DNA from 2 places in the Brachybacterium sp. NPDC056505 genome. Region 1 is predicted to be linked to the other one. Evidence: predicted binding sites of a transcription regulator. Region 1 holds the regulator's gene; the other holds the start of a gene.
What was found. The regulator HrcA, encoded in region 1, represses chaperone genes, less so after heat shock. The targets are predictions, from matches to a motif close to TTNGCACTCGNNNNNNNCGAGTGCNAA.

Region 1 (12,970 bases):
CAGGGCATCGAGGCGCAGACCCTCGCGAACCTCTACCTGGCGATGGAGAACGACCTCACCATCATCCCGGTGCTCAACAAGATCGATCTCCCCGGCGCCGAGCCCGAGAAGTACGCGGCCGAGATCGGCCAGCTCGTCGGCGTCGATCCCGACGAGGTGCTGCGCGTCTCGGGGAAGACCGGGGTGGGCGTGCCCGAGCTGCTCGACCACGTGGTGCGCACCCTGCCCGCCCCGACGGGCGACGCCGACGGCCCCTGCCGCGCGATGATCTTCGACTCCGTGTACGACACCTACCGGGGCGTCGTCACCTACGTGCGCGTCTTCGACGGCCGGCTCTCGGCCCGCGAGCGCATCGAGATGCTCTCCACGCGCGCCGAGCACGACCTGCTCGAGCTCGGTGTGATCTCCCCGGAGCCGATCCCCACCAAGGGCCTGGGCCCGGGCGAGGTCGGCTACCTCATCACCGGCGTGAAGGACGTGCGCCAGTCGAAGGTCGGCGACACCGTCACCTCCGCGCGCCGCGGCGCCACCGAGCCCCTCGCGGGCTATTCGGATCCCAAGCCGATGGTGTTCTCGGGCCTGTTCCCGATCGACGGCTCGGACTACCCCAACCTGCGCGACGCGCTGGACAAGCTCAAGCTCAACGACGCGGCCCTGAACTACGAGCCGGAGACGTCCACGGCCCTGGGCTTCGGCTTCCGCGTGGGCTTCCTGGGGCTGCTGCACCTCGAGATCATCCGCGAGCGCCTCGAGCGCGAGTTCGACCTCGACCTCATCGCCACCGCTCCGAGCGTGATCTACCACGTGACCATGGAGGACGGCACCGAGGTCGACGTGCTCAACCCCTCGGACTTCCCCGAGGGCAAGGTGCGCGAGATCCGCGAACCGATCACGCGGGCCACGCTGCTGGCCCCGAGCGAGTTCATCGGCGCGATCATGGACCTGTGCCAGTCCAAGCGCGGCAGCCTGCTGGGCATGGACTACCTCTCGGAGGATCGCGTCGAGCTGCGCTACACGCTGCCGCTCGCGGAGATCGTCTTCGACTTCTTCGACCAGCTGAAGTCCCGCACCAAGGGCTACGCCTCCCTCGACTACGACGTCGAGGGGGAGCAGGCGGCCGACCTCGTGAAAGTCGACATGCTGCTGCAGGGCGAGCCGGTCGACGCCTTCAGCGCCGTCGTGCACCGCGAGCAGGCCTACCACTACGGCGTCGAGATGGCCGGCAAGCTCAAGAACCTCATCCCTCGCCAGCAGTTCGAGGTGCCGATCCAGGCCGCCATCGGCTCCCGCATCATCGCCCGCGAGAACATCCGTGCCATGCGCAAGGACGTGCTGTCCAAGTGCTACGGCGGCGACATCTCGCGCAAGCGCAAGCTGCTGGAGAAGCAGAAGGAGGGCAAGAAGCGCATGAAGAACATCGGCTCCGTCGAGGTGCCGCAGGAGGCCTTTATCGCCGCGCTCTCCTCGGACGGCGGCGGCGACAGCGGCAGCAAGGACGCGAAGAAGAAGTGAGCGCGGTCTCCGCTGTCCCTTCATCGGTTTCCACGCCGTACGGCGTCGGAGACCTCTCGGTCTACATCCACGTGCCGTTCTGCGCGGTGCGCTGCGGATACTGCGACTTCAACACCTACACCGCGACCGAGCTGGGCGGCGGCGGGTCCCAGCGCGAGTACCCCGCCAACGCCATGCGCGAGATGGATCTGACCCTCGCGGACGACGCGGCCCACGGCATCGACTACGACCGGGTCTCCACGGTGTTCTTCGGCGGCGGCACGCCCACCCTGCTGCCCGCCGACGATCTCGTCGCGATGCTCTCCCATCTGCGCTCCCTCGTGCCCTTCGCGCCGGACGTCGAGGTCACGACCGAGGCGAACCCGGACTCGGTCACGCCCGAGTCGCTGCGCACCCTCGTCGAGGGCGGCATCACCCGTGTCTCCTTCGGCATGCAGTCCGCGGTGCGCAGCGTGCTCGCGACGCTCGACCGCACGCATGATCCCGAGCGGGTCCCGCAGGCCGTCGCCTGGGCGAAGGAGGCGGGGCTCTCGGTGAGCCTCGATCTGATCTACGGGACGCCGGGGGAGACCGTCGCCGACGTCGAGACGTCGGTGCGCGCGGCCCTGGCCTGCGACGTCGACCATCTCTCCGCCTACTCGCTGATCATCGAGGGGAACACGGCGATGGCCCGTCGGCTGCGCCACGGCGAGATCTCCGAGCCCGATCCTGACGACATGGCCGACAAGTACGAGCTCATCGACGACCTCACCAGGGCGCACGGTCTGCAGTGGTACGAGGTCTCGAACTTCGCGCGCACCACCGCCGAGCGCTGCCGGCACAACCTCGCCTACTGGCGCGGTGCGGACTGGTGGGGGATCGGCCCCGGTGCGCACCGGCATCGCCGCGGCATGCGGGCCTGGAACGTGAAGCACCCCAGCCGCTACGCGGGGCTCCTGGCCCAGGGTGTCCTTCCCGTCCAGGAGTCCGAGCAGCTGAGCGAGCAGGATCGCCTCCTGGAGCGGATCATGCTCGAGCTGCGCATCGCAGACGGGCTTCCCGTCCAGGAGGTCCCCGCGCAGACCCGCGGGATGCTCGCCGTCCACCGCGATCGCGGTCACCTCGATCCGGACGCCCTCGTCGAGGGCCGGGCGGTGCTCACGCGCGAGGGCCGCCTGCTGGCCGACGCCGTCATCCGCGACCTCGTGCCCTGACGTCAAGGGCCTCCGGCGCCGCGTCCTCCGGGTGGATGCACGGGATCCCGTGCGCGGGCGCAGGGCCGGTGCCAGACTGCTGGCATGACCGCGCGCACCGGAAAGCCGAAGACCGTCGACGAGTACTTCGCCGGGCTGGACGGCCCCGCCCTCGAGCTCGCCCAGCAGCTGCGCGAGCTCGCGCGCGAGGTCGTCCCCGAGGCGAGCGAGCAGCTGAAGTGGGGCAACATCGCCTGGGTGCATCCGCAGGGCATGATCCTGTTCGTGGTCAGCACCCACGCGAAGCACGCGAACGCGGCCTTCACGCCCAGCACCCGCGAGGCCTTCGATGCGCAGCTGGAGGACTTCGAGACCGGCAAGGGCACCGTGAAGCTCCCGTACGGGCGGCCGGCCCCGGTTGACCTGCTGCGCGAGATGATGCGTCATCGTCTCCGTGAGTACGAGGTGGACGGCGTCACCTGGAGGTAGGGGACGCCGGCACCGGCATCGTGCGGATGACGGGAGGGCCCGGGATCATCCAGATGATCCCGGGCCCTCCCGTCGTCCGATACGGCGACCGCTCGCGCGGTTACCGGCTCACTTCACGAGGCGGATGTTCATGGGGTAGTTCCACCACTGGCGGTCGTTCGCCTTCACGGCGCCCATGATCGCGAAGATGATGTGCAGGACCGCGGGGACGGCGACCACCACGAAGAGGAACGAGAGGATCCCCAGGGAGATCAGGGCGAGGATCCCGCACACGATCGTCAGCACGATCTCCGCGATGACCACGGCGATCGCCGCATTGAGCGCCTCGGCCGCGTTGAAGCGGATGAAGCGGTTGCGGTCCTTGAAGACCAGGAAGATGATCAGCGGCCCGAGCCAGCCGAGCGTGCCGAAGCTGACGATGTACCCGATCACCACGGCGAGCTGCGCGAGCATCGACCACAGCTTCACGTCGGACTCGGCCGTGGGCTGCCCGGTGAGCGGCCCCGGGTACACGCCCTTGATGTGCGGAGGGGGAGTGTTCGACCAGTCGCCCGCGGGGGTCGGGCCCGGGATCTGCTGGTAGGCGCCCTGCTGCCCACTCGCACCCTGCGGGTATCCGGTGTTCTGCGCGTACCCGGAGTTCTCCTGGTATCCGCCCTGCCCATCGGCGGGGTTCGGGTGAGCCGCGCCCTGGGGGCCGGCCTGCCCGGAGCTCTGCGCGGGCCCGCCGTGGCCGTAGCCGTAGCCGCTCTGCTCACCGTTCGGAGCCGCGCCCGCGGCGGACGACTGCGTCGCTTCGCCCGCGCCGTAGGGAGACGCCTGCCCAGAGGGGGAGGCCTGCCCGTACGGAGTGGCCTGCCCGTACGGAGAGGCCTGCCCGTAGGGCGACGCCTGGCCGTACGCCGAGGACTCGTCGGACGCCGTCGCCGGATCCGGAGCCGGTCCCCAGGTCGGGTCCGATGCCTGTCCGTCGTCCGCCGGACGCGGAGCGGAGAACTCGTTCTCCACGGCGTAGGCCCCGCCCTCGTCGGCGGACGTGCCGTCCGCGGCGCCCGCCGAGGGCGCACCGTCCGCGGCGATGCTCTCTGCGGTCGCACCGCCGCCGGGCGCATCCGCCCCCTCGGCGCCGGGGGCGCCCTCGGGTGCGGCGTCGGCCTGTGGGCGGCCGGCAGTCCACGCGCTCTCGTCCGTGCCCTCCTGCGTCGGCCGATACGGGTCGACGGGTCCGTTGTTCTCGCTCATGGGATCGCTCCTCGTCCGGTTCGATCGCTCCGCAGCGCGGTCGCGCAGGCCGAGCGGGTTCACGTGCGCCACGAGCCTATCGGGCGGATCACGACCGCGCGCGGGGGAGTTCCGCGGCGTCCCCCGGGGGAAAGCCCCCGATCGCCGGGCTCAGGACTCGGTGGTCACCCAGTCGATGAGCTCCTCGATGCGTCCGGAGAGGGTCGGCTCGACGTCGGCGTAGGAGCGGACCGTCGAGAGGATCCGCTGCCAGCCCTCGGCGATGTCGGCCTGCTCGGCGTGCGGCCAGCCGAGCGCCCGCAGCGTCCCCACCTTGATGTCGGTGCCGCGGGGCACGTGGGGCCATGCCTGGAGTCCGACGCGCGCGGGGCGCACGGCCTGCCAGACGTCGACGTACGGGTGGCCCAGGATCAGCACGTTCCCGCGCGCCCCGGGAAGACGCATGGTCTCCTCGGCCAGACGCGTCTCCTTCGAGCCCTTGACGAGGTGGTCGACGAGCACGCCCAGGCGCCGGCCCGGGCCGGGGGCGAAGTCGCGCACGCGTTCGGCGAGGTTGTCGGCCCCGTCGAGCATCTCGACGACCACGCCCTCGATGCGCAGGTCGTGGCCCCACACCTTCTGCACCAGCTCGGCGTCGTGCTTGCCCTCGACCCAGATCCGCGAGGCGCGGGCCGTGCGGGCCTTCGCGCCCTGCACGTAGACGGAGCCGGAGGCCGAGCGCTGCCGGGCAGGGGCGGCGGCCGCGGCGCGCTGCGGCGGGACCAGGCGCACAGGTCTGCCGTCGATCATGAAGCCGGGGCCCATCGGGAAGCCGCGGCGCCGGCCGCGTCCGTCCTCGAGCTCGACGACGAGCTCGCCGGCGATCTTCTCGAGGCGCACGATCGCACCGGTGAAGCCCGAGGACGCCTCCTCGACGACGAGATCCCGCTGCGCGGGGACATCGGCGGCCTGCGGGGCGCGGCGGTGGTGGGAGGGCGCGGGCGAGGAGAGGACGTCCTGGCCGTAGCGGTCGGGGAAGGATCGCGGTGACACGGCCGACACCGTACACCGGTGGCGAACGCCTCTCGTGGAGCGGCGTCGGTGACGCGTAGGATTGGCACTCGGAAGCGAACAGTGCCAGCGCATGGGAGGTGAGCACGTGGAGGAGCGCAGGCTGCAGATCCTGGGCGCGATCGTCGAGGACTACGTCGCCACCCGCGAGCCCGTGGGCTCGAAATCCCTGCTGGACCGCCACGATCTGGGGGTCTCGGCGGCGACGGTCCGCAACGACATGTCGCTGCTCGAGGAGGAGGGGCTGATCACCCAGCCCCACACCTCGGCCGGTCGCGTGCCCACCGACAAGGGCTACCGCGCCTTCGTCGACCACGTCGCCGCGATCAAGCCGCTGTCCTCGCCGGAGAAGCGGGCGATCCGCTCCTTCCTCGACGACGCCGGCGATCTCGACGAGCTGCTGACGCGCACCGTCCGTCTGCTCGCCCAGCTCACCCACCAGGTCGCCCTCGTGCAGTACCCGGCGGTGCGGCAGGCCCGGGTGCGCCACGTCGAGCTCGTGAAGGTGGCCGACGCGCTCCTGCTCGTCGTCCTCATCACCGAGTCCGGTCAGGTCGACCAGCGCACCATCCCGCTCCTCGCGGGACGCTCCTCCGAGTTCGACACGGACTTCTACGCGGACCTGCGCGCGCGCATGAACCAGGCGGTCGTCGGCCGCGAGGTCACCGATCTCCACGGGCCGCTCGCCGAGCTCGTCGGCCGCAGCCCTGCCGCGGTGCAGGAGGCGTGCCGCGAGGTCGTCGACGCCCTGCTGGGGCTCGCCGACAGCCGCACCGAGGACCGCATCATCATGGCCGGCGCCGCGAACCTCGCGCGCTCGGCCGGGGACTTCACCACCCAGGTCGAGCCCCTCCTGGACGTGCTCGAGGAGCAGCTCGTGCTGCTGCGCCTGCTGGGCTCGATGCGCGCAGAGCCCGGAGCCGTCGAGGTCCGCATCGGCCAGGAGATCCCCGAGCACGCGCTCACCCAGGCGTCCCTCGTGGGCGCCGGGTACCGTGACGGCTCGCACCTGGCGATCCTGGGCCCCACCAGGATGGACTACGTGACCGGCATCTCGACCGTCCAGGCCCTCGCGCGCTACGTCTCCCGCTTCCTGGGTTGATGCTCGTCCCCGAGATGAGGCACCCGACGCTTCCGCCCGCGCCCCACCGAACCACCGCCACAGCAAGGACCCCTTCGTGAACGACGACTACTACGAGCTGCTCGGCGTCAGCCGCGAGGCCTCGACCGACGAGATCAAGAAGGCCTACCGCAAGCTCGCCCGCACCCTGCACCCGGACGTCAACCCCGACCCCGAGGCGCAGGAGAAGTTCAAGCGGGTCTCCCAGGCCTACGAGACCCTCTCGAACCCCGACCGCCGTCGCCAGTACGACATGGGCGGCGGCCCCGGCATGGGCGGGTTCCCCGGCGGGGCGTCCTTCGACTTCTCGGACATCTTCGACATGTTCGCCGGCGCCTCGGGCATGCGCGGCCGCGGACAGGGCCCCACCCCGCGCCAGCGCCGCGGAGGCGACGTGCTGCGGCGCACCGAGGTGAGCCTGCGCGACGTCGTCTTCGGCACCGAGCAGGACGTCACCTTCCGCACCGCCGTCACCTGCGACCGCTGCCAGGGCTCCTGCTGCGAGCCCGGCACGAGCCCCACCCGCTGCACCAACTGCAGCGGCAGCGGCCATGTCCAGCGCGTCGCCCAGTCGCTGCTCGGCCAGATGGTGACGATGGCGCCCTGCCCCGTCTGCGGCGGCCACGGCGACGTCATCGAATCCCCCTGCACCCAGTGCTCCGGCCACGGTCGCACCCCCAGCGAGCGCACGGTGACCGTGCGCATCCCGGCGGGCGTCGAGGACGGCACCCGCATCCAGCTGCGCGGTGAGGGAGAGGTCGGGGAGGCCGGCGGCCCCGCGGGCGACCTCTTCGTGGAGCTCTCCGTCGCTGAGCACGACGTCTTCGTGCGCGAGGGCTCGGACCTGGTCACCCGTCTGCGGATCCCGATGACCGCCGCCGCGCTCGGCGCGAGCATCCCCCTGGAGACCTTCGACGGCGAGCGCACCGTGGAGATCCAGGCGGGCAGCCAGCCCGACGAGGAGATCGTCCTCAAGGGCCTCGGCGTCACCCCGCTGCGCCGCAGCACCCGCGGCGACATCCGCGTCGAGCTCGACGTGCAGATCCCCACCCGGCTCGACGACGAGCAGCGCGAGCTGCTCGAGAAGCTCGCGAGCGTCCGCGACGAGGAGAAGCCCGCCGCCACGTCCGGCCGGCGCGGATCCCACGGCGTGTTCGGCAAGCTGCGCGATCGCCTCCGCGAGCGCTGAGACCCGATCCGCCGAGGAGCCACGCCGTGCCCGACACCCCCGCCGCCTTCCTGGTGCTCGACGACGCCCTCGCCGCGCTCGGCGAGGGCTCGATGTACGACCTCGCGGGCGAGGAGGGCAGGCATGCGGCGAAGGTCGCGCGCATCCGCGCGGGGGAGCGGATCCTGCTGAGCGATGCGGCCGGCCGTCAGGCCCGCGCCGAGGTGACCGAGGCGCGCAAGGAGGAGCTGTCCCTGCGTCTGCTCGAGGCGCCCTCGGATCCGGTGACCCGCGCACCGCGCCTCTCCCTCGTGCAGGCGCTGGCCACCGGCGGACGCGACGAGCAGGCGATCGAGTCGGCGACCGAGCTGGGCGTGGACCGGGTGACGCCCTGGATCGCGCACCGCTCGGTGTCCGTCTGGAAGGGCGAGAAGCTGCGGAAGGGCCATGCCCGCTGGGAGAACACTGTGCGTGCGGCCGTCAAGCAGTGCCGTCGGCGCGGGATCCCCGTGGTCGACGAGGCGCGCACGAGCGCCCAGCTCGTCGAGGATCTGCGTGCGCGCTCCGCGGCGGGCGCCCTGCTCCTCGTGCTGCACGAGCAGGAGTCGGTGGGGCTCATGGGACTCGCCGAGGAGCTGCGGGCCCTCCGGTCCGACGAGGTGCCTGCCGCTGTGCCCGAGATCGTGGTCGTCGTCGGCCCCGAGGGCGGCATCTCCCCGGAGGAGCTCGCGCAGTTGAAGGAGGCCGGGGCGCGATCCGTGCTGCTGGGCCCCGAGGTGCTGCGCTCCTCGACCGCAGGCCCCGCGGCCCTCTCCGTGATCAGCGCACTCATCGGCCGCTGGGGCTGAGAGCGGCCCTCTGAGCGGGCTCGATGTGTGGCCCGACCCCGGGGCACGCACCGAATGTCCTTGTGTGCTGGGTCACGCCATGGAAGCCTAGCGACCCATGTCGCTGCGCGCCGCTCCGTCCCTCCCCTCCTCGATGATCCGGCGCACCGTGATCCCACCGGGCGTCCCGCTGTCGACGGGATCGGGGACCGACGGCGGAGCGGCGGCCGGGATGCTCGGCGGATGATTCGCGCCGAGCACCTCGTCAAGGAGTTCTCCCGGCCCGCGCGCGTCGAGGGGCCCCTGTCCTCCGTGCGCTCGCTGTTCAGCACGCGCCGCGTCCTCACCCGCGCGGTCGACGACATCTCGCTGCGGATCGACGACGGCGAGATCGTCGGCTATCTCGGCCCCAACGGAGCCGGCAAGTCCACCACCATCAAGATGCTCACCGGCATCCTCGTGCCCACCTCCGGGCACGTCGAGGTGGAGGGGATCGTGCCCTGGAAGGACCGGCGTGCGAACGCACGCAACATCGGCGCCGTCTTCGGCCAGCGCACCCAGCTGTGGACCGACCTGCCCCTGCGGGACTCCTTCGAACTGATCTCCCGGCTCTACGGACTGGGACGCGAGGACTACCGCCGAGCCCTCGACGAGTTCGTCGACCTGCTGGACATGGGGTCCTTCATGGACACCTCGGTGCGCTCGCTCTCCCTCGGCCAGAGGATGCGCGGCGACATCGTCGCGGCGATGCTCTACCGTCCGCCCGTGCTGTACCTCGACGAGCCCACTGTCGGGCTCGACGTGGTCGCCAAGGTGCGCATCCGCGAGTTCATCGCCCAGCGCAACCGGGACGCCGGCACCACAGTGCTGCTGACCACGCACGACATCGCCGACATCGAGCAGCTCGCGCACCGGGTGGTGATCATCGATGAGGGGCGGATCCTCTACGACGGCACGCTCGCCCAGCTCCGTCGGGAGTACGCGCCCTACCGCGAGATCGTCGTGCGCACGCGCGAGGAGCCGACGCTCGCGCACGTCGGCGACATCGAGCGCACGACCACCCGGCCCGACGGCGACGACCACCTCACTGCCTTCCGCTTCGACCCGGAGCGGATCCCCGCCCCGGCAGCGATCAGCAGGCTCTCCGACGCGCTCGAGGTCCTCGACATCACCTCCCGCGAGCCGGGCGTCGAGGACGTGATCCGCCGGATCTACCTCAGCGGGAGCGTCGGACGGAGCGGCCGATGACATCCGGCGCGCAGACCATCCCTGCGCAGGACACGCCCCTCGGGGGCAGCTCCTTGCCACTGCCTCTCGCGGCGCGCGCGCTCGCTGCCGCCTGCGGGCAGTCCTGGCGCTCGCAGTTCGTGTTCCGGGCCTCCATGTGGAGCGGCATCGTCGGGGCCGTTCTGCAGGTGATCCTCGTGCACCTGGTGTGGACCGCGGTCTACGGCAGCCGGGAGAGCGTCGCCGGGGTCGACCAGTCCGTCGCGATCACCTATGCCGTCCTCGGCGTGCTCGCCACTCTCGTCTTCCAGCCCTTCGTCTTCGACACCCTATACGGCAGGCTGCGCACCGGCGCGATCGCTTTCGACGTGATGCGGCCGGTCTCCGCGGTGCCCATGGCTCTGGCCCAGCAGCTCGGCTCGAGCCTCGCGCAGCTGCCCGCCGCCGGCTGCGCGCTCGTCGTCGGACTCGCCCTCGGCGCCGTGGATCCTCCGCCCACGCTCGCCTCGGGCGTCGCCTTCGCGGTCTCGATCACGCTGGGCCTCGTGATCGCCCAGATCATGAACTTCACCGTGGGCCTCGTCGGCTTCTGGACGCTCGAGGTCGGGGGCGCATTCCTCGTCTACCGCATGCTCGCCCAGTTCAGCTCCGGAGCGCTGATACCGCTGTGGTTCATGCCGGGCGCCCTGCGCGCGGTGCTCGGCTGGCTGCCGTTCTCCGCGCAGATCTTCGTGCCGATCTCCCTCTACGTGGACCCCGACCCCGGGTGGCACACCGTCAGCGCGATCGGCGGCCAGCTGCTGTGGATCGGACTGCTGATCGTGCTGGCGGCGCTCGTCTGGCGCCGCGCGATCCGACGGTTGGTGATCTTCGGTGGCTGAGACGCACGGAACCTCGGAACCCGCCGGGCCGACAGGGGCCGCGCGTCGGGCCGAGACCCTCGCGAGACCCGTCCCCGCCTGGCGCACGTACACGATCCTGGTGCGCGCGACCTGGCGCAGCATGCGCGTGCACCGCGTGAACCTCGCGATGACGTTCCTGGGCAGCGCGGCGCTGCAGGGCACGCAGCTCGCCTTCATCGGCGTGCTGCTGAACGCATTCGGCGCCATCGCCGGCTGGAGCGTGGGGGAGGTCGCTCTCCTCTACGGGCTGCGTCTGACCGCGCACGGTGTCTGCACGATCAACTTCGGCCAGCACCGCGGGAGCGCCCAGGCGATCCGCGACGGCATCTGGGACCGCTTCCTGCTGCGGCCCGCGCCGCCGCTCATGCAGCTGCTCACCCGAATGTTCAACCCGGGCACGATCGGCGACCTGGTGCTGGGCCTCGCGATCCTCGTGACCGCCGCCGGGATGGTCGACGTCGCCTGGACGCCGGGCCGCATCGTCTACCTCGCCCTCGCCGCGATAGGCGGCGGCCTCGTGGAGGCGGGCATGCAGATCGCGATCTCGGGACTCGACTTCCGCTGGGGGCCGATCACTCGCGTCAAGGACACGATCGACCGCATCCTCACGGACTTCGGCGCCTACCCGATGAGCATCTTCGGGGTCGTCGGCGGCTGGCTGCTGACGGCGCTGATCCCGCTCGCGTTCATGGCGTACCTACCGATCACCGTGGTGCTCGGACGGGCCGACGAGGCGGTGGTCCCGTCGGCGGTCGCCGTGCTCTCGCCGCTCGCGGGGCCCGTGCTGCTGGTGGCGGGCGTGCTCTGCTTCCGCCTCATGTCCCGCTGGTACACGAGCCCCGGGAACTGAGGCCCTCCGCCGACCGGGTCCCCGCCCGCGCCCGGACACAGGCGGGCCCGGGACCCCTCGGGGATCCCGGGCCCGCCCGGTGGTCGATGCCGCTGCTCGCGGCTGCGCGCATTCCTGCGCGCGCCCTGCGGTTCAGGCGGCCGGCTGCAGCGCCTTCTCCTCGAGGGAGGCGAGGTCCGCGGCCAGACGCGCCACCTTCTCCTCGCCGACGAACAGCTCGCCCTCGAGCGAGAGGTCCTCGCGGAAGCCGAGCCCGAGCGTGTCGACGACGTCGGCGCCGACGCGGGTCATCAGGGTCTCCAGGAGGGGGAGCACCTCGTTCGCGGCGTTCCACCCGTAGCCGATGAGCAGAAGCGGCAGGCCGCTCCACTCGCCGTAGAGGAAGTCGACGGCGTTCTTGAGGGCGCCGGGGTACGAGCCGTTGTACTGGGGGGTGAGAATCACGGCGGCATCGAGGGCGGCGATGCGCTCGCCCCAGGTCCGGCCGTGGTCGGTGGTCTTGTCGGCCCCGGACTTCGGGGACTGCGGCTCGTCGAAGGCGGGCAGCGCGACCTCGCGCAGATCGATCAGGTCCACCTCGAAGCGGTCGTCGACCGCATCGGCGACCCAGCGCGCCACGTGGTCGGCGACGCGGTTCGGGCGGGCGCTGGAGAGGATGATTCCGAGCTTGGGCATTCCGGGGACCTCACGAAAATAGTTGACAACTGAACCAGTCGGGGCCAGTCAACTCCTTGGCACCCTCGAAAGCCAGGATCATGAACCAGCTGTGGTCGACCCCACGCGCACGCCCCGTCGGCCCGCGGCCCGTAGAATCGAGACCATGATGAGCACCGAGCCCGCCAGCGCCCCGACGCCCGGCTCCGCGGCCGCGATCCGCGTCGACCCCGAGTGCGTCTTCTGCAGGATCATCGCGGGGGAGATCCCCTCCGAGCGCGTCCACGAGGACGAGTCGGTGATCGCCTTCAAGGACCTCTCGCCGAAGGCGCCCGTCCACGTCCTCGTCGTGCCGCGCACCCACCTGCGCGACGTCCGCGAGCTCGCGGACGAGCCGTCCCTGCTGGCCCACGTGGCCTCCGTGGCCGGCGACCTCGCCGCCGAGCTCGCGGACGGCGACTTCCGCCTCGTCTTCAACACCGGCGCACAGGCCGGCCAGACCGTCTTCCACGTGCACGCGCACGTGCTCGCGGGCGGAGAGCTCGCAGAAGGAGAGATGTGAGCGACCCCGCCACTCCCGCACCGGGCCCCGAGCCCGCCCTCACCGAGAGGCACCTCTCGATCCCCGACCACCTCAGCCCCCTGCAGGTGCTCGGCGAGTCCGACAGCGCCCTGGACGCCCTCGAGGGGGCGGTCCCCGAGGCGGACATCGTCGTGCGCGGTCACCGGGTCACACTGCGCGGCACCGCCGACGCCG
Region 2 (18,025 bases), on a different contig from region 1:
CGGCCAAGAAGCTGCTCGAGGAAGCGGGCTACAAGCTCGAGGGCGAGAAGGCCATGAAGGACGGCAAGCAGCTCGAGCTGACGTACGTCTACAACGACGGCTCGAAGACCAATGAAGCCGTGGTGCCCGTGGTTCAGGAGCAGCTCAAGGCTGTGGGTATCAACATGAAGGTGCAGAAGGTCCCGCCGACAGATCTCTTCTCGAAGTACATCGGCGCCCAGGAGTTCGACATCACGCTGTTCGGCTGGATCGGCAACCCGTTCCTCTCCAGCGGCGACTCGATCTGGAAGACCAAGGGCGGTCAGAACTTCGGAAAGATCGGTAACGACGCGACCGACAAGGTCATCGATCAGGCCGCCGTCGAGACCGACCACGCCAAGCGCCTCGACCTCATCAACCAGGCCGATGCAGGACTGTGGGAGCTGGCCGGCACGCTCCCGCTGTGGCAGTCGTACGACTTCTACGTCCAGAACGACGACCTGGCGAACTTCGGTGCCAAGGGCTTCGCCGACATCGATTGGACCCTCGTCGGCTACGTGAAGGATTCCGACAAGCTCAAGGGCTGATCGCGCTCCTCGCCCAGGGCCGTCCCGCAACCGTGCGGGGCGGCCCTGCGTCGTGTGCGGCGCCGGGGCGTACGAAGGTGTCCCCAACAGAGGAGAGCGGAGTACATGCGCGCGCTGATCGCCACGGGCCGCGCGCTCGATCACCTGGGTGAGCGCGGGCCTCGCCCTCGCCGGACTCATGTACCTCGCCCTCGGGGTGCTCGGGCGCCACGGGTGAGCCACGACGGGCCCGCTCCGTCGGCCTCCCCTCGTAGGCTGGCGCCATGCGCATCCTGCAGCTGACGGACACCCACCTCTACGGGGACCCCGCCTCCCGCCACTACGACCGCATCGACACCGCCGCCGCCCTGCGGGCGGTCCTCGCGCGCGTGCGCGGGATCGAGGATGTGGACGTCGTGGTCCACACGGGCGACGCCTCGGACGACGGCAGCGTCGCGAGCTACCGCCTGCTGCACGAGCTCCTCGACCCCTTTGCCGCATCGCTCAGTGCGCCGCTCGTGGTGACGATGGGCAACCACGACGTGCCCGCCGCATACGCCGAGGTCGCGGGCCCCGGAGACCACGGGGGTCCCTGGCAGGACCGGGTTCACGCGCTGCCCCGCGGCGGGCGCGTGATCATCCTGGACTCGAGCGTCCCGGGCGCCGGCTACGGGCACCTCGACCCCGAGCAGCTGGAGTGGCTGCGGGAGGTCCTCGCCGCACCGGCCGCCAGTGGTGCGCCCGCCGGGGGAGTCTCCGCCGAGGGAGAGGCGGACGGGCCGACGGTCCTCGCGATCCACCACCCGCCGCTCGTCGGCGCGACGCCACTGCTGCGGGGCCTGGACCTCGACGGCCTCGACGCGCTCGCCGACGCCCTCGCGGGGAGCGACGTGCGCGCGATCCTGTCCGGCCACTACCACCACCCGATGACGGGGAGCATCGCCGGCATCCCCGTGCTCGTCGGCCCCGGTATCACCAACGTCGTCGACCCTCTCGCCGCCGGCGGCGTCGAGCGGGCCGGGGCGCGCTCGGGCGCGCAGCTCGTGGAGATCGACGCCCCCGGAGCCCCGGGCGTACGCGCCACGAGCGCCGAGTGGGCCAGCGGCGGCGACACCCGCGAGGATCCCGAGCGGCCCGTCTACGAGTTCGGGCCCGACGTCGTCGCGCAGATCCTCGGCGCCGCCGGGCGCTGAGCCCGCTCCGTGCCGGCCCGCCGCCGCCCCCGGCCGACCTCGCTCTCGGCCCACGGCGAACAGCCGTCCCGAGGGTTAGCACTCGTGTTGCGCGAGTGCCAGAGCGGGTTCTAGAGTGGCGTCGTTGGCAGTCATCGGCCGAGAGTGCCAGATGGCCGCCGCGACCGGGTTCCCCCGGGTCGGCACCGCGACGACGACCAGGACCGGGAACCCGTCCAGAACTCACGTCGAGTCTTAGAACACGAAGGAGTGAGCCGCATGTCGGTCTCCATCAAGCCCCTCGAGGATCGCGTCGTCGTCCAGCCCACCGAGGCTGAGCAGACCACCGCGTCCGGTCTCGTCATCCCGGACACCGCCCAGGAGAAGCCCCAGGAGGGCACCGTCGTCGCCGTCGGCGAGGGCCGTTTCGACGACAAGGGCCAGCGCATCCCGCTGGACGTCAAGGTCGGCGACAAGGTCGTCTACTCGAAGTACGGCGGCACCGAGCTGAAGTACTCCGGCGAGGAGTACCTGATCCTGGGCTCCCGCGACATCCTCGCGATCGTCGAGGCCTGATCCATGGCCAAGGAGATCATCTACGACGAGGAAGCGCGCCGCGCCCTCGAGCGCGGGGTCGACAAGCTCGCCGACACCGTCAAGGTGACGCTCGGCCCCAAGGGCCGCAACGTCGTCCTCGACAAGAAGTGGGGCGCGCCCACCATCACGAACGATGGTGTGACCATCGCCCGCGAGGTCGAGCTCGAGGATCCCTACGAGAACCTCGGCGCGCAGCTCGCGAAGGAGGTGTCCACCAAGACGAACGACGTCGCCGGTGACGGCACCACCACCGCGACCGTGCTCGCCCAGGCGCTCGTGCACGAGGGCCTGCGCAACGTCGCCTCCGGCGCCGCTCCCTCCGCGCTCAAGCGCGGCATGGAGTCCGCGGTCGAGGCCGTCTCCGCGCAGCTCGGCGAGGTCGCCATCGAGATCGAGGGCAAGGACCAGATCGCCGACGTCGCCGCCATCTCGAGCCAGGACCGCGAGATCGGCGAGCTGCTCGCCGAGGCCTTCGACAAGGTCGGCAAGGACGGCGTCATCACCGTGGAGGAGTCCTCCACCACGGCGATGGAGCTGGACTTCACCGAGGGCATGCAGTTCGACAAGGGCTACATCTCCCCGCACTTCGTGACCGACGCGGACCGCCAGGAGGTCGTCCTCGAGGACGCCTACGTCCTGCTCAACCAGGGGAAGATCTCGGCCGTGGCCGACATCCTCCCGCTGCTCGAGAAGGTCGTCGAGTCCGGCAAGCCGCTGTTCATCATCTCGGAGGACGTCGACGGCGAGGCCCTGTCCACGCTCGTCGTGAACAAGCTGCGCGGCGCCTTCAAGGGCGCGGCCGTGAAGGCCCCGGCCTTCGGCGACCGCCGCAAGGCCATGCTCCAGGACATCGCGGTGCTCACCGGCGCCCAGGTCGTCACCCCCGATCTCGGCCTGGACCTCAAGTCCGTGGGCACCGAGGTGCTGGGCCACGCCGGCCGTGTCGTCGTCACCAAGGACACCACCACCATCGTGGGCGGTGCCGGTGACGACCAGGCGGTCGCGGACCGGGTCGCGCAGATCCGCTCCGAGATCGAGGCCACCGACTCCGACTGGGACCGCGAGAAGCTCCAGGAGCGCCTCGCGAAGCTCGCCGGCGGCGTGTCCGTCATCAAGGTGGGCGCCCACACGGAGGTCGAGCTCAAGGAGAAGAAGATGCGCATCGAGGACGCGGTCTCCGCGACTCGTGCGGCCATCGAGGAGGGCATCGTGGCGGGCGGCGGCAGCGCGCTCGTGCAGGCGTCCTCCGTCCTCTCCGAGCAGCTGGGCCTGGCGGGCGACGAGGCCGTCGGCGCACGCGCCGTCGCCAAGGCGCTCGTCGAGCCGCTGCGTTGGATCGCCGAGAACGCGGGCCTTGAGGGCTACGTCGTCGTCGAGAAGGTCAAGGACGCCGAGGTCGGCCACGGCCTCGACGCCGCGACCGGCGAGTACGTCGACCTCGTGAAGGCCGGCATCATCGACCCGGTGAAGGTCACCCGCAGCGCCCTGCGCAACGCGGCCTCCATCGCCGCGCTGGTGCTGACCACCGAGACCCTCGTGGTCGAGAAGAAGGACGAGGACGAGGACGACTGAGTCCCCTCCCGCCCCTCGAGCGCGGCGCCCCGTCGGAGTCCCTCCGGCGGGGCGCCGCGCTGTCCGGGGCCGGGCGATCACCGGTCCGGGAGGAGCCGTCCCCGGGCGGTGCGCGACGCGATGCGGAGTGCTCCCAGGGACGGGGGAGCGGGACCCTAGAATCAGAACCCGTCGGCGCGTCGGCAGAGCACCCCAGCATGCCGTCGCCACGCACGCATCATGCACGCCGCAGGCACGGAGCAGGAACGAAGGGAGCGCCGTGGACCCCATCAGCTCGGACGCCCCCGAGGCGATGCCCGAGCGCGTCTACGGGCCCGCCGCGAGCGGCGTCGTCGGCACCCTCATCACCGCAGCGCTCTGCGCCGGCGTGCTCGAGTTCCTCGTGCTCACGAGCTTCCTGGGCCAGCACCTGTGGCACGACGCGCGCCTCGGCCACGACGCCGTCTTCACCCTCCCGCTGCTGATCTGGGTGATCGTGCTGCTGGTGACCATCGGGTGGGCCCTGCGCACCCTCACCATCTGGCTGCAGGTCGACGAGCACGGCTTCCGCCTGCGCGGCCTGTGCCGCCGCACCCGCACCGCGGACTGGGACGAGGTGGGCAGCGTGGTCGCGATCCGCGACATCAGGCGCCCCGGCCGTGCCGCCGAGTTGCTCGACTCCGGATCCATGTTCGACGCCCTCGAGCTGCTGCGGCCCGACGGCACGCGCCTCGCCGTCGTCTCCGGCCGCGTGTTCGGCCCCCGCGCCCAGCTCGAGACGCTGCGCCGCGCCCGCGGCGCCGGAGTGCCCATCGAGCAGATCGAGTCCATCGGCGTCGAGGAGCTGCGCCGCACCCACCGCGACTGGATCTCCCTCGCCGAGGCCCACCCGAACCTCCTGCTCGCGATGCTCGTGCTCTTCTACATCGCCCACAACGCGGTGACCTTCGCGATCTGGGGCCTGTGATGGGCCGCGCCGCCCGGCGCCGGGCGCGCCGCGCAGCGCCGCCCCTGCCCCAGCGGGACGGGCTGGATCCCGTGCGCTGGAAGGTCGGGCCGGCGGACGGGGCCGATGCGCCGCACGCCCTCGACGCCCTGGCGGCCCGCTTCCCCGCGCTGCTCGATCCCGCGGCCACGGCGCTCGCCTCCCGCTTCGACGCGGGCGACGTGGTGAGGGCCGACGGCCGGGCGTGGTCGGCGTCCGATCCCGTCGGGCCCGGCGACGAGCTCTGGTTCCACCGCGAACTGCGGGACGAGGAGATCGACGGCCCGGACCCGCGGGTCCTGCTGCACGACGACCATCTGCTCGTCGTCGACAAGCCGCACGACATGGCGACGATGCCGCGCGGGGCCCATGTGCTCGCGAGCGCCCTGATCCGTCTGCGCCGCGCGACGGGCATCGAGACCCTCGCCCCGCTGCACCGCCTGGACCGCCGCACCGCGGGCGTGCTCGCCTTCGGCATCGTCCCGGCCGAGCGCGCCGCTTACCAGGGGCTCTTCGCCCGCGGGGAGGTGCGCAAGACCTACCTCGCGCGGGTCGAGGCGAGCGGAACCGTGCAGATCCCGCGGGGTGCGGGCGAGCGCTTCACGATGCGCGACCGGCTCGAGAAGACCCACGGACAGCTGCAGACGCGCGTCGTCCCCGGAGAGCCGAACGCCCTCACCGAGGGGAAGGTGCTCCGGGCGGCGGGCGCCGAGGTGAGCCCCGCGGTGGGCGGCGCCGGGGCGCGAGGCGAGAGCCTCGTGCTGCGTCTGCACCCGCGCACCGGCCGCACCCACCAGCTGCGCGCCCAGCTCGCCCATCGCGGCGCCCCGATGGCAGGCGACGACCTCTACCCGCACGCCGTCCCCGCGACCGCGCCCCTCGCCCTGCTCTCCCAGGAGCTCGCCTTCACGGACCCCGTGACGGGCCGGGACCGCGCGTTCGGCAGCGAGCAGGAGCTTCCATGAGCGCGACCCCCGGCCCCGCCGCCGAGCCCCGGCCCCGCTGCACGCGCCGCGGGCTGCTCGTCGTCGGCCCGACCCTGGGCGCCCGATACCTGCCCGGGGCGCTCATCGGTCTGCCGCTGCTCGCACTGCTGCTGGGCGCGTTCCCCGCCGCCGGCATCCAGGCGTGGAGGTTCGGGCGACTGCGGGCGGGGGAGGACGACCTGCTGGTGCGGCTGCTCGCGCCCGGCATCGTGCAGTACCTCGTGGGTGTGCTCGCGGTGTGGGCGCTCGTCGCCCTGTGGGCGCTCGTGCCGCTGATCATCGTGCACCGCACCGTCCTCCTCGATGCCGAGAGCGGGACGCTGCGCCGGGTCCGCGGGCTGCGCACGGCAGGGGTGCGGGCGGGCGCGGACGTGGTGCGCATCGAGGCCGACGCCGTCCGTGGCGGGATCGGCGTGATCGCCTTCGCCGACGGCGAGGAGTGGGTGGTCCCCGAGTCCGGCTGGGACGGGGCCTCCTTCGACGGCTTCCGCGCACTGCAGGAGAGCGCCGGTCTGCCCGTGCAGCCGCCCCGCGCGGTGCTCGTCGCCGCGCACCGCCGAGCCCACTGCATCGAGCGTGACCGGGAATCCGCCGCCAGGATCGGCATGCCCTGGGAACAGGCGTACGAGGACGATCCCGCGGCCTTCCTCGCCGAGTTCGACCGCCGCCGGCGGGTCCTCGGCGGCAAGGAGCCCGCCCGGCCCGGCGACCTCACGCGCGCCGCCGCGACCGAGGCCGAGCGCGGTCCGGGGAGCGATCGCCGGGAGACGTGATCCGGGCGGGGCGTGCTCAGGGCCGCAGCGGGCTCAGCACCGCGCCCATGGCCTCGCGCACGACGGCCGCCTCCTCAGGGGACTCCATGGCCCCGTCGGCGCGGAGATAGCGCGTGCCGAGCACGGCCATCAGCCCGCCGACGGCGAACTCGATCCGGCGGCGCTGGGAGGGATCGAGGTCGACGGGCTCGGCGCCGATCACGCTGCGGGTCACGCGCTCGCACAGCCAGTCGAAGACGACCGAGCGTGCGCGGGGGAGCGCCTCGCGCGCATCGAGCGCGGGCGACGCCTCGATCTCGCCCTGCCTCAGGCGCTCGAGGATGTGCTCGAGCGGGTCCTCGTCCGGGGCCTCCTGCATGAATCTCCGCTCGCCCGCCTCGAGGCGATCGCGCACCACGGACGCGTAGACGTCGTCGATGTCCGCGAAGTGCTGGTAGAAGGTGGGCCGCGAGATCCCCGCGGCCTTGCACAGCTGGGAGATCGAGATCGTCTCGAGGCCCTGCTCGCGCGAGAGCGCCTCGAAGGCGTCCTTCACCGCGGTCCGCGAGCGCAGCACGCGCGCATCCTCGACGGCGCGGCCCGCCTCGCCCCGGCCCGTGGGTGCGGGCCCCTCGCTGCTGTCCATCGCCCCAGGCTACCAGCGCGTGACGACATTCACTTACAGTTGTCAAGCAGAGTGACGACTGTAAAAAATCGCCCTCATGTCCATGCCATCACTCGCGGGCGCCGCTCGACGCGCCCCGCTGCCCATGATCCTCATGGCGATGCTCTTCCCGGTCTTCATGGCCTTCGCCTACCCCGGCTCGTACCTCTCGGCGATGCTCGAGCCCGCTCCCGACCACATGCAGCTCGCGGTCGTCGAGAGCACGAAGGACGCTCCGCAGATCGCCCAGCAGCTGCAGGCCGAGGGAGGGGACGCCGTCGACGTCACCACCGTGGCCGACAGTGCCGCGGCGAAGACCGCCGTCACCGACCTCGAGGCCCGCGCCGCCTACGACCCCTCGAACGGCAGCCTCTACGTCGCCTCCGCCGGCGGCGCCCAGGCCACGAGCGCGGCGCAGAGCATCTTCGAGGAGGTCGCCCAGAAGACCGACCAGACCCTCCACGTCAAGGACCTGCGCGGGACCACCGCCGCCGACTCCACCGGCACCGGCTTCATGTACATGCTCACCGCGTGCCTCGTGGCCGGCTACGTCACCGCCACCATGCTCACGAGCCTCGCCCGCGGCGTCCGCCTGCCCGTGAAGCTCGCCGTGCAGGTGCTCATGTCCGTGGTCGCCGGTGTGCTCACCGCGGGAGTCTGCTTCGGCTTCTACGGCGTCTACGACCACCACCTCGTCGGCGCCGCGCTCATCGGCGGCTCCCTGTTCCTCACCGCCTCCGTCGTCCAACTGGGATTCGCGGGTCTGCTCGGTCAGGCGTCGACGCTCGTCGGGATCAGCCTCTTCGTGATCCTCGGGGTGCCCGCCTCGGGAGTCGCCGCCACACCCGACATGCTCCCCGGGTTCTTCCGCGTCCTGCATCGCCTGCTTCCCTCGGGCGCGGGTGGCGAGCTGCTTCGGCGGGTCCTCTACTTCGACGCCCACGGCATCGGCACCTGGGTGCTGCTCCTGGTCACCTGGCTGCTCGTGGGCGCGGGCCTGGTCTGGCTGGGCACCCTGCGCTCGCCGTCGGCCGATCCGGCCACGAGCGTCGTCACCGAGGAGCGCGAGCACCTGCGCGCGCACCCGGAGGGCGGCATGTTCACCGCGTACGACGAGGCGGAGGACCCGACCGAGCACGCGCCCCAGGCGCCCCGCCATCGCGCCCCCGAGGAGGGACTGGCATGAACGAGACAGGCACCCACGAGGCCCCCGAGAACGGGGAGCCCAGGAACGAGGCACCGATGGGCGACCGCGCCCAGGACAGCACGCCCCCGCGCGGCACCCTGCTGGAACGGCTCTCCTCCGCGCCGGCCGCCTCGGCCATCGGCGCGATGAGCGACCCGACCAAGAAGCCCGGGCCGCCGGTCGATCGGAAGCTCACGACACGGCGCATGCTCACGGTCGGCATGCTCCTCCCGCTGTTCATGCTCTTCGTGATGCCGGTGGTCATGACCGGCATGACCACCCACAGCTCGCCGCGGCACATGGAGGTCGCGGTGATCGGCTCCGCCTCCGAGACCGACGACCTCGTCACGAACCTCCAGGACTCCTCGGGGAACTCCTTCGACGTCACGCGCGTGGCCTCGGTCGACGCGGCGAAGACGCAGATCGCCGAGCACGACCTGCGCGGGGCCTACGACCCGGAGAAGGGCGTCGTCTACTACGCCGGCGCGAACGGACGACAGGTCACCGGGGCCGTCACGAGCTTCTTCGACAAGGTCGCCCAGCAGCAGGACCAGAAGCCGACGGAGCGCGACGTCGTCCCGCTCGAGGACCACGACCCGTCGGGCACGGCAGCCCTGTACCTCTCCCTCGGGACCATCCTGGGGGGCTTCATGACGGGCATCATCCTGAGCCTCATGCCCACGGGGTCGAAGGTCCGCCTGGCGCTGGGGATCGTGATGCCCGCGGTGTTCGCCACCGGGATGATCGTCTACGGCTGGGCGGTCTTCGGGATTTTCAGCGGCGTCGCGATCATGCCCTGGGTGATGCTCTTCCTGCTGAGCCTCACGGCCTGCGCCGTGACCAGCGGGCTCATGCTGAGCATGGGGCCCGGGGCGATGCCGATCGCGATCCTGCTGATCCCCCTGCTCGGCATGTCGAGCTCCGGGGTCGCCGCGCCCCTCGACATGATCGGCGGCTTCTACCGGGGCATGCACACATGGATCTTCTCCGCACAGGGGATCTCCGGCGTGCGCGACGCCCTCTACTTCGACGACGCCTCCCTCACGGTGCCGGTGCTCGTGCTGCTCGCCTGGATGCTGGGCGGCGTCCTGCTCGCGGCACTGGGAACCCTCCGGCAGAAGCGGCGGCACCTCTTCGCCATGCTCACCGAGCAGGAGGAGACGAGCACCGCGCTCGCCGTCGCCGCCGCGGCGGCCTGAGCGCACGGCGCGCGCCGCACCGCATCGGCAGGGCGCAGGGCGTGGCCCGTCCCACGTCCCAGCGCCCTGCCGGTGCCCCCGGAACCCCGAGTAGCATCGGTGCATGACGAGTGCGGACCCCTTCGGTTTTGTCGGCCTGACCTATGACGACGTCCTGCTGCTGCCGGGCGAGACGGATGTGATCCCCTCCGAGGTGGACACCTCGAGTCGGCTCACCCGCGAGATCACCCTGCGCGTGCCTCTCGCGAGCGCCGCCATGGACACCGTCACCGAGTCGCGGATGGCGATCGCGATGGCCCGCCACGGCGGCATCGGCATCCTCCACCGCAACCTCTCGATCGAGGACCAGGCCCACCAGGTCGACCTCGTCAAGCGCACCCAGACCGGCCGCATCTCCAACCCGGTCACCATCGGCCCCGACGCGACGCTCGAGCAGTTCGACGAGATCTGCGGCCAGTACCGCGTCTCCGGCCTCCCCGTGGTCGACGCCGACGAGCGCCTGCTGGGCATCTGCACCAACCGCGACCTGCGCTTCATCCCCGTCGCCGACTGGGCGGGCACCCGCGTGCGCGACGTGATGACCACTGAGCTGTTCACCGCGCCCAGCGACGTCTCCCAGGAGGAGGCGACCGCCCGGCTGCGCCGCAACAAGCGCGAGCGCCTCCCGCTCGTCGACGCCGAGGGCCGCCTGACCGGCCTCATCACCGTCAAGGACTTCGTGAAGTCCGAGCAGTTCCCCGACGCCTCGAAGGACGCCCAGGGTCGACTGCTGGTCGGCGCCGGCGTCGGCTTCTTCGGCGACTCCCTCGAGCGTGCGGGCGCCCTCACCGAGGCCGGGGTCGACGTGCTCGTCGTCGACACCGCGAACGGCCACGCGCGCCTCGCTCTCGAGATGATCCGTCGCATCAAGAGCGACCCCGCCTTCGCCGGCGTCCAGGTCATCGGCGGCAACGTCGCCACCCGCCCGGGCGCGCAGGCGCTCGTCGACGCGGGGGCCGACGCGGTCAAGGTCGGCATCGGCCCCGGCTCCATCTGCACCACGCGCGTGGTTGCGGGCGTCGGCGTCCCCCAGGTCACCGCGATCCACGAGGCCTCCAAGGCCACGAAGCCCGCGGGCGTCCCGCTGATCGGCGACGGCGGCCTGCAGTACTCGGGCGACATCGCCAAGGCGCTCGTCGCGGGCGCGGACACCGTCATGCTGGGCTCGCTGCTGGCCGGCACCGAGGAGTCCCCGGGCGAGATCGTGCTGGTGGGCGGCAAGCAGTTCAAGTCCTACCGGGGCATGGGCTCGCTCGGCGCGATGGCCTCGCGCGGCAAGAAGTCCTTCTCGAAGGACCGCTACTTCCAGGCCGACGTCGAGAGCGACGACAAGATCGTCCCCGAGGGCATCGAGGGGCGCGTCTCCTACCGCGGCAAGCTCGGCACCGTGCTGCACCAGCTCGCGGGCGGCCTGCACCAGTCCATGTTCTACGTGGGCGCGAACACCGTGGGCGAGCTCAAGGAGCGCGGCCAGTTCGTGCGCATCACCCCGGCCGGTCTCAAGGAGTCCCACCCCCACGACATGGCCGCGATCATGGAGGCGCCGAACTACTCGGCGCACTGAGCCCGGCCGGCCGACCGACCAGTCGGTCGCCGATCGACTACTCGGCGCGGGAGGCGGGGTCCGTCTCGCCGCTGTGCTCGTAGCCGATCAGCCAGAGCACGCCGAAGCGGTCCCGGACCTGCCCGTCGGACGCTCCCCACGGTCGCCGCTGCAGATCCTCGACGACCTCGCCGTCGGCCGCGAGATGCGCGAACCACGTGCGCAGGGTCGTGGGGTCAGCGGCGCCCAGCAGGGCGAGCATGAGGCCCTCGAGCCGCAGCGGGGCGTCGCCCGCGGAGTCCGAGGCGTACAGCGCGACCGGGCCGCGCAGCTGCGCGTGGGCGATGGCGTCGCCCGGCAGGTCCTCGCGGCCCATCTCGGCGGCCGTGTGCGCGCTGAGCTCGCCGCCGAAGACCCCCTGGTAGAACTCCAGGGCCTCGCGGGCGGTGCCGGGGAAGTGCAGGTAGGGCGCAGGAGCGTTCATGCGGACCGACCCTACGCCTCGCGCCCGTCCTCCCCACACCCGTCCTCCCCACATACCTGTCGTCCACAGCCCCGCCGGCGCGGTCTCGGACGTCGGGGAGCGCGCATAGGGTGGTCGCCATGAGCATCCCCTGGACGCAGGCCCCGCTGCTGGGCTTCGACACCGAGACCACCGGGACCGACGTCGCGCAGGACCGCATCGTCACCGCGGCACTCGTCCACTCCGCCGGTCCGGGGCGCGAGAACGAGACCATCGCGACCTGGCTGATCGACCCGGGAGTCGAGATCCCCGAGCCCGCCCGGAAGGTGCACGGCATCTCCACCGAGCACGCGCGCGAGCACGGCATGCAGCCCGCGCCTGCGCTCGAGGAGGTCGCGAGCATGCTGGCCGAGGCGCTCGCGAAGGAGGTCCCGCTCATCGCCTTCAACGGCAGCTTCGACCTCCAGATCCTCGAGAACGAGCTGCGTCGTCTGGGGCTGCCCACCCTCGCCGAGCGACTCGGGCACGACGTCGCCCCGATGCTCGACCCGCTGGTCATCGACCGCGGCGTGGACCGCTTCCGCAAGGGCAAGCGCACCCTGAGCGCCCTCATGGAGCACTACGGCGTGGTCACCGACGGCAGGCTGCACACGGCCGATGTGGACGTCTCCGGCACGCTCGACGTGCTGCGCGCCCAGGTCGCCGCCTTCCCGCAGCTGGGCGGGACGACCCTCGCCGAGCTGCACCAGCAGCAGATCGCCTGGCACCTGGACTGGGCGAAGAACTTCAACGAGTTCCTGCAGAAGAAGGGCAAGACGCCCGACGTGCCGCTGAGCTGGCCGCTGTGAGGAGCCCCGGTAGACTGTCATGGTGATGAGCGAGATCGAGATCGGCCGGAACAAGCGGGGACGCCGCGGATACAGCTTCGACGACGTCGCGGTGGTGCCCTCCAGGCGCACCCGCGACCCCGAGGACGTCTCCACCGCCTGGCAGGTGGACGCCTACCACTTCGACATCCCGATCTTCTCGGCCCCCATGGACTCGGTGGTCTCCCCGGAGGTCGCGATCGCCCTGGGTCGCGCCGGTGGTCTGGGCGTGCTCGACCTCGAGGGCCTGTGGACCCGCTACGAGGACCCGACTCCCCAGCTGGACCGCATCACCTCGGCGAGCGAGGAGGAGGTCGTCGACGTCCTCCGCGAGGCCTACGAGGAGCCGATCAAGCCCGAGCTGATCACCGAGCGCATCCGCCAGCTGCGCGAGGCCGGGGTCACTGCCGCAGGCTCCCTCTCGCCGCAGCGCACGCAGGAGCACTGGCGCACCGTCGTCGACGCGGGCGTGGACCTCTTCTTCATCCGCGGCACGACCGTCTCTGCGGAGCACGTCTCCTCGGGGCGCGAGCCGCTGAACCTCAAGCGCTTCATCTACGAGCTGGACGTCCCCGTGATCGTGGGCGGCTGCGCGACCTACACCGCGGCCCTGCACCTCATGCGCACGGGCGCCGCGGGCGTGCTCGTCGGCTTCGGCGGAGGCGCCTCCCACACCACCCGCGAGACCCTCGGCATCCAGGTGCCTCTCGCGACCGCCGTGGCCGATGTGGCCGCCGCGCGCCGCGACTACATGGACGAGTCCGGCGGCCGCTACGTGCACGTCATCGCCGACGGCGGCCTGGGCCGCAGCGGCGACCTCGTCAAGGCGATCGCCTGCGGGGCCGACGGCCTGATGGTCGGCGCGGCCCTCGCGCGCGCCGAGGAGGCCCCCGGCCGCGGCTACCACTGGGGGAGCGAGGCGCACCACCCGACGCTGCCGCGCGGTCACCGCGTGGAGGTCAGCACCGTCGCCCCGCTGGACCAGATCCTCTTCGGCCCGGGCCTGAGCGCCGAGGGCACCACGAACCTCGTAGGCGCCCTGCGTCACGCCATGGCGACCACCGGCTACACGGAACTCAAGGAGTTCCAGCGCATCGAGGTCGTCACCACCCGCTGATCCCGGTCCCGAGGTGCCGGACGTCGGCGAACGCGTCGTCCCCGGCTGCGGCGCTATGGCACCTGGCACCCCGTCGAACCTGTCCAGCGGGTAAGGGTGCCCTTGCATCCGGTCGTCGCTCGTGGTCCACTTGTCCTGACGCCACGTCAGAACGAAGTGGCATGCGCCCCCGGGAGACGACGATGACCGCTCTGGACACCCCCGCCGCGCCCTTCGCCCAGCGTCTGCGCGACGCCACGCGCGCCGAGCACTCGGACGCCGAGAGCAAGGGCTTCATCACCGCGCTCATGGGCGGTGAGCTGGGGGAGCTCGACTACTGGCGCCTCCTGGGCCAGTACCTCCCGCTCTATGTCGCGCTCGAGGAGGCGATCGAGACGGCCGCAGCGCGCTCCGCGCTCGCCGCGTCGTTCCACGATCCGCGCCTCGCCCGTGCCGAGGCGATCCGCGCAGACCTCGCTGCGCGCTTCGGCGCCGCCCCCGTGGTCGACGGCGTCTCACTCACCGCGCCGCTGCCTGCGACCGCCGCCTATGCCGACCGGATCCGCAGCGCCTCCGTGCCCGCGCTGCTCGCGCACCATTACCTGCGCTACCTCGGCGACCTCTCGGGCGGACAGGCCATCGGCGCGCTCGTCGCTCGGCACTACGCCGTCCCGCGCGAGCAGCTGACCATGTGGGACTTCTCGGAGATCGACGCCCCCAAGCGCGTGAAGGACGCCTACCGCGCGCGCCTGGACGACATCACCGATCCCGCCGTGCAGGAGGAGTTCCTCGCCGAGGCGCGCGAGGGCTACCGGCTCGCCGGCGCCCTGTTCGCGGCGCTCGACCCGCGCTGATCCCCGTCGGCCGACAGGCTGATCCTGCCGGCCGACGGAACGGGCTCTCCACGGGGATCAGTACTGCGGGTAGCCCTGGAACTGCTGGTGCTGCTGCATGTGCTCGCGGATCTGCCGGGAGGAGCGCACGCGCGCGACGATGCCCCAGATGAGCAGGATCAGCGCGATGATGCCGAGCAGGATCGGGATGCCGAAGCCGACGCCCGCGGCGATCAGGACACCCGTCATCCCGACGTCCGCGACGGCCACGTCGCTCGCGCCCTCGCAGGAGACCTGCACGGTCTGGTCTCCCGAGACGTTGAACGTGCCCACGGCGGTGTATGAGGCGCCGTCGACGGTGGCCGTCATCCCTTCGCCCGAGGTGCTGTCCATGGAGGTGTCGCCGCCGGACACGGAGCACGTGGCCCCGTCGGCTTCCTCGGTGGGGACGTACACGTAGTACATGGACATGCCGGACGCCTTGACGCTCCCGCTCTCGGACCCGAGCGAGGTGGCATCCGCGTTCGTCACGACGACGACTGCCACGATGGCGAGGGCGACGAACGGCATCACGACCAGCCCGATGAGGTTCGCGACGATGCCGAGCGCGCCGAAGATGATGCGCTTCAGCCCGCGCTTCTTCGGGGGCGCCTGGTAGGCGGGCTCGGAGGGGTACGGGCTCGAGGGGCCGTAGGCAGGGGGCGGGACGGTCATGGTGACCCTTTCAGGAGGTGAGGAGAGGGGGAGGAGGATCGGGCGCGCGACGCGTCAGGCGCGCGCGACGGCGAGGGTCTGCTGGGCGATCTCGAGCTCCTCGTCGGTGGGGACGATGAGGACGCGCACGGGGGAGTCGTCGGTCGAGATCGTGCGGATGCCGGGTGCTCGCTCGGCGTTCCGCTCGCGGTCCAGGACGATGCCGAAGCTCTCGAGACCGGCGAGGGTGCGCTCGCGGACCTCGGGCACGTTCTCGCCGATGCCGGCGGTGAACGCGATGACGTCCAGCCCGCCGAGCGCGAAGGCGTAGGAGCCCAGGTACTTGCGCAGACGGTGCACGTAGACCTGCATGGCGAGCTCCGCGGTCTCGTCGCCGTTGCGGATCGCCTGGGTGATGTCGCGGAAGTCGCTCATGCCGCACAGGCCCTGCATGCCCGAGCGCTTGTTGAGCAGGGTGTCGATGTCCTCGACGCTCATGCCCGCGCTGCGGTGCAGGTGCACGAAGACGGCCGGGTCGATGTCGCCCGTGCGGGTGCCCATGACCAGGCCCTCGAGCGGGGTGAGGCCCATCGAGGTGTCGACAGGCGCGCCGTCGGCGACCGCGGAGGCGGAGGCGCCGTTGCCCAGGTGCAGCACGACCTGGCGGAGACCCGAGGCGTCCTTCCCCTCGGAGGTCAGCAGCTCGGTGACCTTCTTCGAGACGTACTGGTGGCTCGTGCCGTGGGCGCCGTAGCGGCGGATCCGGTACTCGTCCGCGACGCCCTTGTTCAGCGCGTAGGTGCGGGAGGCCGCGGGCAGGTCCGCGAAGAAGGCGGTGTCGAACACGGCCACGTGCGGGATGTCCGGGAGCATGCGCCGCGCCGCGTCGATGCCGTCGACGGCCGGCGGGTTGTGCAGCGGCGCGAGCGAGCTGAGGTCGGCGATCTGGTCGCGCACCCAGGAGTCGATCGGCGTGGGCGCGGAGAAGCGCGCCCCGCCCTGGACGACGCGGTGCCCGACGGCGACCACGTGCGCATCCTCGAGGGCCAGCCCCACCTGGTCGAACAGCTCCATGACGATCTGCATGGCCACCACGTGGTCCGGGACCTCGCCCTGATGCGCGCCGTACGCCTCGCCCGCGGTGACGCGGCCCATGCCCTGGTCCAGGCCGATGCGCTCGATGATGCCCGAGGCGAAGACCTCGCCCGCGAGCGGGTCGAGCAGCTGGAACTTCAGGGACGAGGAGCCCGAGTTCACCACGAGCACGGTCGAGGTGCCCGCGGACGGGGCGTCCGGGCCGAGCTCGGCGGCATCGGAGGAACCGGGAGCGTCGGGGGTGCTGGGGGTGCTCATGCGTCCTCCTGAGTGGGGGTCGTGCCGGCCTGGTCCGCGGCCTGCGCCTGGATCGCGGTGATCACGACCGTGTTGATGATGTCGTCCACGAGCGCTCCGCGGGAGAGGTCGTTGACCGGCTTGTTCAGGCCCTGCAGGACGGGGCCGATGGCGATCGCGCCCGCCGAGCGCTGCACCGCCTTGTAGGTGTTGTTGCCCGTGTTCAGGTCGGGGAAGACGAACACGGTCGCCCGGCCGGCGACGGCCGACTCCGGCAGCTTCGTCTTCGCGACGGAGGCGTCCACGGCCGCGTCGTACTGGATGGGCCCCTCCACGTCCAGGTCCGGGTGCTGAGAGCGGACCGCGGCGGTCGCCTCGCGGACCTTGTCGACGTCGGCGCCGGTGCCCGAGCTGCCCGTGGAGTAGGAGAGCATCGCGACGCGGGGGTCGACGCCGAACTGGCGGGCGGTCTCCGCGGACTGCACGGCGATGTCCGCGAGCTGCTCGGCCGTGGGGTCGGGGTTCACCGCGCAGTCGCCGTAGACGAGCACGCGGTCCTGAAGCGCCATGAGGAACACCGAGGAGACGATCTTCGCGCCCGGCTTGGTCTTGATGATCTCGAAGCTCGGGCGGATCGTGTGGGCCGTGGAGTGGACGGCGCCGGAGACCATGCCGTCCGCCGTGCCGAGCTGCACCATCATGGTGCCGAAGTAGGAGACGTCCTGGACCTTCTCCCGGGCCTGCTCGAGGGTCACGCCCTTCTTCGCGCGCAGACGCGCGTACTCGGCGGCGAATTGCTCCACGAGCTCCGGATCGTGCGGGGAGATCACGGTGGCCTCGGAGATGTCGTGGCCCAGCTGCGCGGCGCGCGAGCGGATCGTGGTCTCCTCGCCCAGCAGGACAAGGTCCGCGACGCCGCGGGCCAGGATGGCCGCGGCCGCCGCGAGGATCCGCGGCTCGTCGCCCTCGGGCAGCACGATCGTCTTCTTCTCGCCGCGTGCGCGCGCGAGCAGCTCGAACTCGAACATCATCGGGGTGACCACGTCGCTGCGGGTCACGTCCAGGGTCTCCAGCAGCTCCTCCATGGGCAGGTGCTCGGCGACCGCGCGGCGCGCCGCGTCGAGCTTCTGCGGGCTGTCGGCGGTGAGGCGGCCATGGGTGCCGGCGATCGCGACCGCGGCCTCGTAGGTCGAGTCCTCGGTGGCGATGATCGGAAGATCCTGCTGCACGCCCTCGATGAGGCGGGTGACCTCGCTCGGGATCTCGTAGCCGCCGGTCAGCACGATCGAGCTGAGGGCCGGGAAGGTGCCCGACTGCTGGGCGAGGAACAGCCCCGGCAGCAGGTCGTAGCGGTCGCCGGGGGCGATCACCGTGCAGTTCTCCGTGAGACGCCGCAGCACGTTGGGAAGGCTCATCGCCGCGACCAGGTTGCCCAGGGCCACGCGTCCCAGCCACTCGGGGTTGCCCTGGACCAGGGTGCCGCCGACCGCATCCTTGAGCGCCTGCACGGTGGGCGCCATGAT

Region 2: the regulator HrcA is predicted to act here: its motif matches at 1,814-1,840, upstream of groES (co-chaperone GroES).

What each region holds. Positions count from the first base shown of each region.
Region 1 covers NZ_JBHTSV010000003.1:208,498-221,467, reverse strand. The annotation lists gene lepA (translation elongation factor 4) at 1-1,512, shown strand, start outside; gene hemW (radical SAM family heme chaperone HemW) at 1,509-2,705, shown strand; gene ACFQ53_RS03950 (iron chaperone) at 2,790-3,173, shown strand; gene ACFQ53_RS03945 (DUF4870 domain-containing protein) at 3,282-4,415, opposite strand; gene ACFQ53_RS03940 (DUF3097 domain-containing protein) at 4,566-5,456, opposite strand; gene hrcA (heat-inducible transcriptional repressor HrcA) at 5,539-6,567, shown strand; gene dnaJ (molecular chaperone DnaJ) at 6,644-7,774, shown strand; gene ACFQ53_RS03925 (16S rRNA (uracil(1498)-N(3))-methyltransferase) at 7,801-8,601, shown strand; gene ACFQ53_RS03920 (hypothetical protein) at 8,699-8,827, shown strand; gene ACFQ53_RS03915 (ATP-binding cassette domain-containing protein) at 8,824-9,828, shown strand; gene ACFQ53_RS03910 (ABC transporter permease) at 9,825-10,688, shown strand; gene ACFQ53_RS03905 (ABC transporter permease) at 10,681-11,559, shown strand; gene ACFQ53_RS03900 (NADPH-dependent FMN reductase) at 11,692-12,234, opposite strand; gene ACFQ53_RS03895 (histidine triad nucleotide-binding protein) at 12,383-12,775, shown strand; gene ACFQ53_RS03890 (PhoH family protein) at 12,772-12,970, shown strand, end outside.
Region 2 covers NZ_JBHTSV010000022.1:33,761-51,785, forward strand. The annotation lists gene ACFQ53_RS11745 (ABC transporter family substrate-binding protein) at 1-566, shown strand, start outside; gene ACFQ53_RS11750 (metallophosphoesterase family protein) at 830-1,738, shown strand; gene groES (co-chaperone GroES) at 1,997-2,293, shown strand; gene groL (chaperonin GroEL) at 2,297-3,886, shown strand; gene ACFQ53_RS11765 (hypothetical protein) at 4,146-4,832, shown strand; gene ACFQ53_RS11770 (pseudouridine synthase) at 4,832-5,815, shown strand; gene ACFQ53_RS11775 (hypothetical protein) at 5,812-6,609, shown strand; gene ACFQ53_RS11780 (TetR/AcrR family transcriptional regulator) at 6,626-7,234, opposite strand; gene ACFQ53_RS11785 (ABC transporter permease) at 7,311-8,438, shown strand; gene ACFQ53_RS11790 (hypothetical protein) at 8,435-9,637, shown strand; gene guaB (IMP dehydrogenase) at 9,741-11,240, shown strand; gene ACFQ53_RS11800 (VOC family protein) at 11,278-11,703, opposite strand; gene ACFQ53_RS11805 (exonuclease domain-containing protein) at 11,823-12,530, shown strand; gene ACFQ53_RS11810 (GuaB3 family IMP dehydrogenase-related protein) at 12,556-13,665, shown strand; gene ACFQ53_RS11815 (heme oxygenase (biliverdin-producing)) at 13,848-14,498, shown strand; gene ACFQ53_RS11820 (hypothetical protein) at 14,556-15,191, opposite strand; gene ACFQ53_RS11825 (acetate kinase) at 15,246-16,523, opposite strand; gene pta (phosphate acetyltransferase) at 16,520-18,025, opposite strand, start outside.